Regions from separate parts of the Sinomonas terricola genome, predicted to be linked through region 2. Evidence: predicted binding sites of a transcription regulator. Region 2 holds the regulator's gene; the other holds the start of a gene.
What was found. Region 2 encodes LexA, which represses DNA repair genes until DNA is damaged. Its sites were predicted from a motif close to TCGAACANNTGTTCGA; they were not measured.

Region 1: SPF06_RS03945 (HNH endonuclease signature motif containing protein) is a predicted target of LexA. The motif match lies at 2,063-2,078, and genes of this name have one in related genera.

What each region holds. Positions count from the first base shown of each region.
Region 1 is NZ_JAYGGQ010000001.1:801,978-806,184, forward strand. Features, by position in the region: gene SPF06_RS03915 (L-serine ammonia-lyase) at 1-5, shown strand, start outside; gene SPF06_RS03920 (hypothetical protein) at 30-251, shown strand; gene SPF06_RS03925 (hypothetical protein) at 311-472, shown strand; gene SPF06_RS03930 (hypothetical protein) at 698-1,126, opposite strand; gene SPF06_RS03935 (ankyrin repeat domain-containing protein) at 1,227-1,625, opposite strand; gene SPF06_RS03940 (DUF2750 domain-containing protein) at 1,628-1,987, opposite strand; gene SPF06_RS03945 (HNH endonuclease signature motif containing protein) at 2,207-3,772, shown strand; gene SPF06_RS03950 (NAD(P)/FAD-dependent oxidoreductase) at 4,118-4,207, shown strand, end outside.
Region 2 is NZ_JAYGGQ010000004.1:75,483-79,689, forward strand. Features, by position in the region: gene SPF06_RS07370 (histidinol-phosphate transaminase) at 1-466, opposite strand, end outside; gene SPF06_RS07375 (LysM peptidoglycan-binding domain-containing protein) at 505-924, opposite strand; gene lexA (transcriptional repressor LexA) at 1,128-1,835, shown strand; gene SPF06_RS07385 (ATP-dependent DNA helicase) at 1,819-3,888, opposite strand; gene hflX (GTPase HflX) at 3,881-4,207, opposite strand, start outside.

The DNA.
Region 1 (4,207 bases), on a different contig from region 2:
GCTGATGCGAGAAAAGCGGGTGATTGGGCATGTTGTTGCAGGCCATCAAGACCGTGACGGGACGCGGACGGCGTGAGGACTGGTCCCAGCTGATCGGCCGCACCGTCGAGGTGTGGCTCGGAGGCCGGCTCGTGACCACGGGCGTCGTCGACGAGGCGACCGCGGACGACACCGTCGTGTGGATCGCCGCCCAGGGAATCCAGCGGCGCAAGCTCTACGACAAGCTGACGGGCTACGAGATCTGGGCCTGAGGCGGACCCATTCGCACGGCGGCGAGCTTGCGCCGGAGCAGCTGGCGACCGTTGCGCGGATGAGTCGGGTGGGTTTCCGCGTCATCACCGGGCACGACAAGACAGCCGCCCACGACGCCTGGGCGGAGCTTGCCGGTGACGACCTCCTCGTGATCCGGGGCCAGGAAATCGTCACCAGACCGGCTATCGGCCGGCGCTCGGCGTTGACCCAGGTCACGTAGTCGAATGGCGGCACGGTGTGCGCGATGGCGTGGCATGCACCTTTAAGTAGCGACGGCCGGAATCAGTGAGGCCCTGGAAACCTGCGGTAAACCAGTCAGCCATGCAAGCATGTCGAATATATATTCGATCATGGCTCATGATTGTTATGGTTTCGCGCACGCGCGAGCTGATCGAATTCTTCAGCGGACCTCGCCGGGGACCCAAGCCCTCGCGAATGGCCCCGATCAGGGGTTGACGCGCAAAAGCTCTTTGGCGAAGGCGAGGAGCTCGGAGGCAGTCTCTTCGCGGCGCAATGGCATCTCGTCCCAGACATCCAGCAGATACACGAGTCCAGTGAGCATGTCTGGCCGTCCGAGAGGGAACCAGCCGACGCGCTGCATCAGTCTGGACCCCTCGACGATGTCGAGCCCACCTTCCACAATCTCCCTGGCCCAGTGCTTGAGGAGGAATCTTGCGGCTTCCTCCTCGGGCTCACGGCGGGTGCCGAATTCTTCGCGGACGGCCTCCCACAGCGCTGCTGCGTCGGAGCGATCTCCCTTTGGAAGGCCCGCGAGTTCGCGAAGTGACGGACTGTCATACCCCAGGATGAGGAGTTCCGTGGCAAAGATCACGCGCTCGACGCTAGTGTCTGAGCATGCAGCGCTGCTCTCCAAGCGTCCGGCGCCGCCTGCCCAGGACGTCAACCGACCCGCTCTAGGCACCGGACTCGAGGGACTCTGGCAGCGCACGATAGGTCTCCGGCGCTTCCGAAAGTCATTGAGGCACGTCGTGGAAGTATTGGGCGACGTCGTAGTTGCCAATGAGCCTTGCCAGCCCGACTGGTGTCTGTCCGCTCGCATTGACGTGCAGCGGGTCCGCGCCGCGGGATCGGAGCAGACCAATCAGTTCGCCCCGACCTTTGGAATTGAACACCGCGACCCAAAGAGGCGTATTGCCGAAGGCGTTTGCTGCGTCCACCGTCGCCTCTGCATCGATCAGGGCAGCCGCCGCGGCAGGGGCGAACTCCTGCGCTGCGAGATGGAGTGGCGTGAAGCCCTGACGGTCGGCAACATCGGGCGATGTCCCCGCGGCGAGCAACCGTGCGATGGCCTCGGCATCGTTTTCCAGTGCCGCGTAATGGAGCGGAGAACGGCCGGCGGGGTCCATGCGCATGTTCAATCTGTGCTCTCGACGACGCCGAGGCGGGCGCGCCCTTCAGCCGGGCGGAAGTCGTAACCGATGGCCCGAGCACCCGTCCAATTGAGCCCCACGAGGATCCCGTCGCGTTCGAGCCCATCGATCCAGCGCGTGCGCCAGACGTCGATCGGTATGGCCACAGGCTCGAAGGCCCTGTAGGCGGGAACATTCGCGATGACCTTCTCTGCTCTGCTCTGGAGGGACCAGAACGGCATGCTGCGATCACCGTCGCTGTTGAGCAGGGCGGGGATGCCGCCCGAATCGCGGATCCCCCACACCTGACCGTTCTTGAGGATCTCTTTGTAGAAGACGGCTGCCTGCGCTGCGCTGACGCTCATGCCCGACACCCTATGACCTGCGGGCGCACAGGACGGGAAGGTCCGCCCCTGCAACACTTCAGCTAAGCAGATATCTAGTATCTATATTCGACCATGATGCTCTGGCGTGATAAACTTAGTCTATATCTTCGATTGATGTTGGGGGCATCGATGACTGCGGACGCGGACTCGAGTACGTCAGGCGCCTGGAGGGCCAGGCCTGAGACTTCCGGGGCGGTGATGCTGGTCCCTCGTCCGGGGTCGCTGCTTGAGGGCTCGCTCTGGCACCCGGACCCGTCGACACTCTCGGGCGAGGACGCACGACGGGCACTCGCAGATATCGGACAGGCACGGTCATTCTTGGCCGCCCTTGAGGCCCTCGCCGTGGAGCGCATCCGGCTCGCGAGCGAAGAGGAGGCCCGCGAGGTGGGCGCCCGCACCCAATCTGAGGGCCAGGCCGAGCGGTTCGGCGGTGACGTGGGCCGGGCGCTCGCGGTCTCCGAGGTAGCCGTCGCGGAAGGCATCAGCGAGTTCGCGGCCGCGAGGCTCGTGAACACGTCGGAGGCTCTGTGCGGACCGCAGATGGCCGTCCTGAGCTCGCTCGAGGGCGGCGTCCTGTCTGAGGCGCATGCTCGGGTCATCACAGACGAGACATCGACCCTGCCCGAGGCCGCGGCGGAGGAGTTCGGGATCGAGTGCCTGCGACGCCTCGAGACGCGCACCGGCCGGCGGCGCACGCCGGGCGAGTTCCGGAAAGCCGTGCGGGCCCTGCGCGAACGGCTCCACCCAGAATCGATCCGGGCCCGTCGGGTGCGGGCCGAGCGGGATCGTGGCGTGTGGATCAGGCCCGAACCGGACGGCATGTGCACTCTGACCGCGTTCCTCCCGGCGGAAATCGGCTTGGCCTCCTATAACCGCGTCGACGCCCTCGCCCGTGCTCGTCGGGATACCGCGTCAGGAGAAGGCCGTACGCTCCCCCAGCTCCGCGCCGACGAGCTGGCCGGCCTGCTCATGGGCGACGGCGGCTCCGATCACCGCGAGGGCACCACCGCCGGCGAAGGCACTTCCGCGGGCATCGGGCGAGAAGTGGCCCAGTCCGACATGCCACGCCCGGCGGCCGAGGTCGTCGTGCATATCTCCGCGGAGTCACTGATCGGGGTCACTGAGGAACCGGGCGAACTGGAAGGCTACGGGCCGATCGACGCCGAAACCGCCCGCGCCTTGGCCGTGACCGCACCGACGTGGCAGCTGCTGTCCAGAGGAGAAAACGGCGTACCCCTCTCCCTTGGCCGCACGGCGTACCGACCGCCGAAACGGCTGCGGCGCTTCATCGAGTACCGCGACGGCGTCTGCCAGTTCCCGACGTGTTCAAGTCCCGCATCGAAGGCCGAGATCGACCACCTCGCGGAATGGCAGGACGGCGGAACCACCGACGCGGAGAACCTCCAGGCGCTCTGCAGAAAGCACCACGCCCTCAAGAGCCTGCACTTGTGGAAACCCACGCGGCTCAAGGCCGAGGCCGACGCACGCCCTGGCGACATCCTCTGGGTTTCGCCGCTCGGGGCGCGAGTTCTCGGGGGACCCGTCGACCGGGAATTCGGGGCCGGGAAAGATCAGGAGCCCGAGGCAGCCGGAAGCTCTGAAATCGAGACCGCGAGAGACCCCGAACTCAAGTCAACGGAAAGCGCAGAGCGCGAGGCGGCTCCAAGCGCGGAGCCAGCATCGACCCAAAGCTCAGAGACAAGGACAACGGGAAGCCGGGAATCCGGGCCGGCTCCAGTCGCTGCTGAGCCGCCACCGTTCTAACCGGTGCTCCTGGCGCGCTGGTAACGTGCCCAGCTGCGTCGACCCTCAACCCCCTTGCGCGGCTCGCGCCGACCGCAAGGCTTCAGCACGCCGAAAAGCGCGTGGGCAGCAAGGTCGTGCGAGCCAAGGCATCGAGAACGCGTGCCCATCGTTCTGATACACCGTTGATATATCAGACCATCGTACGAGGGCGGAGTTGCGCTCATCAAGGCCATCCGAGGGCGCCAAACCACTTCGGGCGAACCTCTTGACACGGCCCTGTGAGTTGTCTCACTGTTGTGAATACCGCTTCTTGTTGCATTTACTGCAATTGACCGAATCCCCCACGGTGGTTGAGGAAACTCCATGAAGACTCTCGCGATTGTCGGCTCCTCCCTCGCAGGCCTCTCGGCCGCCCGCGCGGCGCGCTCCGAGGGCTTCGAGGGCCGACTCGTG
Region 2 (4,207 bases):
TGCCCTTGAGATAGGCGGTTCCAGTTCCCGCGGCGAGGAGCGGATACATCGAGTACGTGGGGGGGAATCCGAGGGCGCTGCGGCCCGGTCCGCCGAACGCCTGGAGGAGCTGCTGGAGTACCTCGTTGGAACCGTTGGCGGCCCACAGCTGCTCCGCCGACAGCCCGTGCCCCAGATACTCGGCGAGCGCCTCGCGCAGTTCGGTGAATTCGCGGTCCGGGTAGCGGTTGAGCCCCGCAACGGCCTCGCGCACCGCTTCAGCGATCGCGTCCTGGACGTCCGCCGGAACCCCATACGTGTTCTCGTTGACGTTGAGCATGATCGGCACGTCGAGCTGCGGGGCTCCGTAAGGGTGCTGTCCGCGCAGATCATCACGGAGGGGAAGTCGCGCGAGGCGTTCCTCCGGGGTGAGAACCTCCGGCCGTGCGAGGCCGGACGCTGGTTGCTGGACAGTCTGCTCGTTCACCGGTCCAGCCTACGCCCGCGGCGAGCAGCACCCTGAATTCATGACTTGGGAACCATGAGCTGCTGGCCCGGCTGCACGCGCGTCGAATCGAGCCCATTGAGGTCGACAATCTCGCTGATGACCACGCGGGGATCCCGATCCGGAGCATATTGCGATGCGACGGACCAGAGGGACTGCCCCTGCTGCACGGTCACCTGCACGGCATCGAGATGCGCCGGCGCAGCATCCCCCGCACGCGCCGGGGACCAGAGTGCCGCGAGGCCCACCAGAAGGAACACCGAGGCGATGAACACCGGCATGGCGATAAGCACGAACCGGCCCCGCCGTGTGAGGCGCAGCCTCGGAGGCGCGGACATCCGCGGAGCAGGCTCCTCAAACGCGCCTGCCCGTTCCCCGAGCAGGGCGTCGAGCAGGCTCACGGACTCTCCTCCGAGCGGTGTTGCGAATGCGTGTGCCACGGTTCTTCCTCCTGAGCAATTCGTTCGAATGTGTCTTCGAATCACCTAGGGACCTTTTTAGCACCTCTCGACGAATCGTGTCCAGACGCGATAGAACACATGTTTGAAAGGAGCCGCTTCGTCCCCTACGGTGGGATCAGGATGCTGAAGGGGTCCGACAAAATAAGCGGGCCGCACACGCAGGCATAGAGAAGGAGCACGGCATGGCAGGAGCGACTCGCGCGGCCAAGGGGCTGACGGTGCGCCAGCGGAAGATCCTCGAGACCATCCAGCGCTCCGTCCAGACGAAGGGCTATCCGCCGTCGATGCGCGAGATCGGCGACACGGTGGGGCTCGCAAGCCTTTCGAGCGTGACGCACCAGCTCGCGCAGCTCGAGAAGCTCGGCTACCTCCGGCGCGACCCCAAGCGTCCGCGGGCCATGGAGGTCCTCATGCCGCTGAGCCTCGACGAGGGTCCGCTCACCATCGAGACGGAGCAGAGCTCCCCCGTGCTCGGCGTCGGCGGCATCAGCGTCGATGAGATGGCGAGCGCGGCAGACACGGCGATGGTGCCGCTCGTGGGGCGCATCGCGGCGGGCGGTCCCATCCTTGCCGACCAAGTCGTCGAGGATGTCATGCCCCTCCCTCGGCAGCTCGTGGGCTATGGCGAGCTCTTCATGCTCAAGGTCAAGGGCGATTCGATGATCGACGCCGCGATCTGCGACGGCGACTGGGTCGTCGTGAGGCGCCAGAACAACGCCGAGAACGGGGACATCGTCGCGGCGCTCCTCGACGACGAGGCGACAGTCAAGACGTTCAGGCAGCGCGACGGCCACACGTGGCTCCTGCCGCAGAACACGCGCTACGAGCCGATCCTCGGCGACCACGCGACCATCATGGGCCGCGTGGTCTCCGTCATGCGCTCGGTTTAGGCTCGGGCCCCGCCGCGGCCAGCCGCTCGAGCGCCTGGAGGATGACGCCCCGATCGGTGGTCCCCCACAGCGGCGGAAGCGCCGAACGCAGGAAGGCGCCGTAGCGTTCGGTCGCGAGGCGTGAGTCCAGCACGGCGACGACGCCGCGATCCTGGGTCGAGCGGATGAGGCGACCGGCCCCCTGAGCCAGCCGCACCGCAGCGTGGGACGCCGAGACGCTCATGAAGCCATTGCCGCCCGCCTGCGCGACGGCTCGAGAACGGGCCGTCATCATGGGGTCGTCCGGCCGCGGGAACGGGATGCGGTCGATCACGACGAGCCTGCATGAATGCCCGGGAACGTCGACGCCTTGCCAGAGGGACATCGTGCCGAAGAGGCACGTATCCGGCTCGTCGGCAAACTGACGCACGAGGGCGCTCATCGAGGACTCGCCCTGGCACAGGATCTCGAGATCGAGCCTCGAGCGAAGCTCGTCGGCAGCTTCTTCTGCCGCGCGCCGCGACGAGAAGAGGCACAGCGCGCCGCCTGACGACGCCCGGATGAGGGCCTCGAGCTCGTCGATCGCCTCGCGCGCGAGGCCCCGGCCGGGCTTCGGGAGATGCCTCGCGACGTAGAGCATGCCCTGTTTGGGGTAGTCGAACGGCGACCCGACGTCGACCCCCGTCCAGCTCGGCGCGCCGTTCCCGAGCAGCCCCAGGCCGCCGGCCACGGGCTCGAAGGCTGCGCCGATCGCGAGCGTCGCGGAGGTGAGGACCACCGTGTGGTCGGCGAAGAGGCCGTCCCGGAGCTTGCCGCCGACGTTGAGCGGCGCGACGCTCAACGTCGCGGGCGCGTCGTCGGCCGGTGCCGAGTAGCCCGTCGAGGGATCGAAAGTCGCCGTGCGCGAGACCCACACCACCTCGCCGTTCGACTCGGCATCAAGCAGGCGTTCGCTGCATTCGAGGATCGCGAGGAGACGGGACCGTGCGACCTGCCGCCCGCCGTCGGCCGCGCCTTGGCCATCGCCCGCCTTGGCGTCGGAAAGCGCGGCGCGGCACGCGTCTCGGAGGAGCCCGATGCCCTGCGCAAGCTCCTCGGTGAGCCCCCGGCCGAGGAGCCCCGTAGGCACCGCCGAGAGCGCGAGTTCAAGCTGAGCGGCCGCCGACTGGAGCGCCTCGACCGAGATCCCGCAGTTCCGGCGCGCACTCGCCGCGCCAGCAGTGACCATCGAAACGGAGAGCTGGGCACTCACCGCCCCGGTCACGCGGTCCTGAAGCTCGTGCGCCTCGTCGACCACGACGACGTCGTACTCCGGGAGCACGCTGAGCCCCTCGAACGCGTTGATTGCGAGCATCGCGTGATTCGTCACCACGATGTCCGCCTCGGCGCCGCGCTGTCGTGCGAGTTCGCTGAAGCACTCGGCCGCGAGCGGGCACTTCTGGGCGCCGAGGCATTCGAGCGCGGTGACGGACACCTGCCGCCACGCGCGGTCCGACACCCCGGGCACAAGGTCGTCGCGATCGCCGGTCTCCGTCTCCTCGGCCCACTCGCGGAGGCGCTTGACCTCGCGGCCGAGCTGGGTCGCGGGCCCCGAACCGCCGGGCGTGGCGGCCAAGTGGGCGACGGCGGTGTCCTCCCCGAGCGCGAAGAGCGCCCCGTCGGAACCGTCTTCGCTCGGGAAGCCGCCCGAGAGCTTGTGCTTGCACAGATAGTTCGAGCGGCCCTTGACGAGGGCGACGTCGACCGGGTGATCCAGTTCGGGTGCGACCGCATCGAGCAGCCGGGGGAGGTCGCGGCCCACGATCTGGGCTTGGAGCGCGAGCGTCGCGGTGGCGACAACGGCCGGGCGGCCGCTCTCCTGGGCATGCGCGATGAGCGGGACGAGATACGCGAGGGACTTGCCCGTCCCCGTTCCTGCCTGCACGAGGAGGTGGGTGCCCTCCTCGATAGCACGGGCCACCTGGCGCGTCATCTCGTGCTGGCCCTCGCGCTGCTGCCCGCCCATCGCGGCCACCGCAACGTCGAGGAGCCTGACTGCGGCCTCCTCGGCATCCTCGCTCACTGCGTCACCCATCGACCGCGAACGGCTCCAGTTCCGCAACGAACTCGTCGCGCACGACGACGTGGGCCAGCGTCCCCTCCGCCGTGTGCTCGAGCGATCGGATTTCCGAGCTGCTCTCGTGCAGTCGGCTCAGGAGGTCGCCCCGGCTGTACGGGATGAGGAGCGTGAGCGCGACGTGCGGCCTCGGGATCGATTTGCTGATCAGCTCCCGGAGGGCGTCGATTCCGAGGCCCGTGCGGGCCGAGACGACGACGTGCCGCGGTTCGCGCTGCCGCAGCCGTTCGAGGACGAACGGATCGGCCGAGTCCGCCTTGTTGAGCACGATGATCTC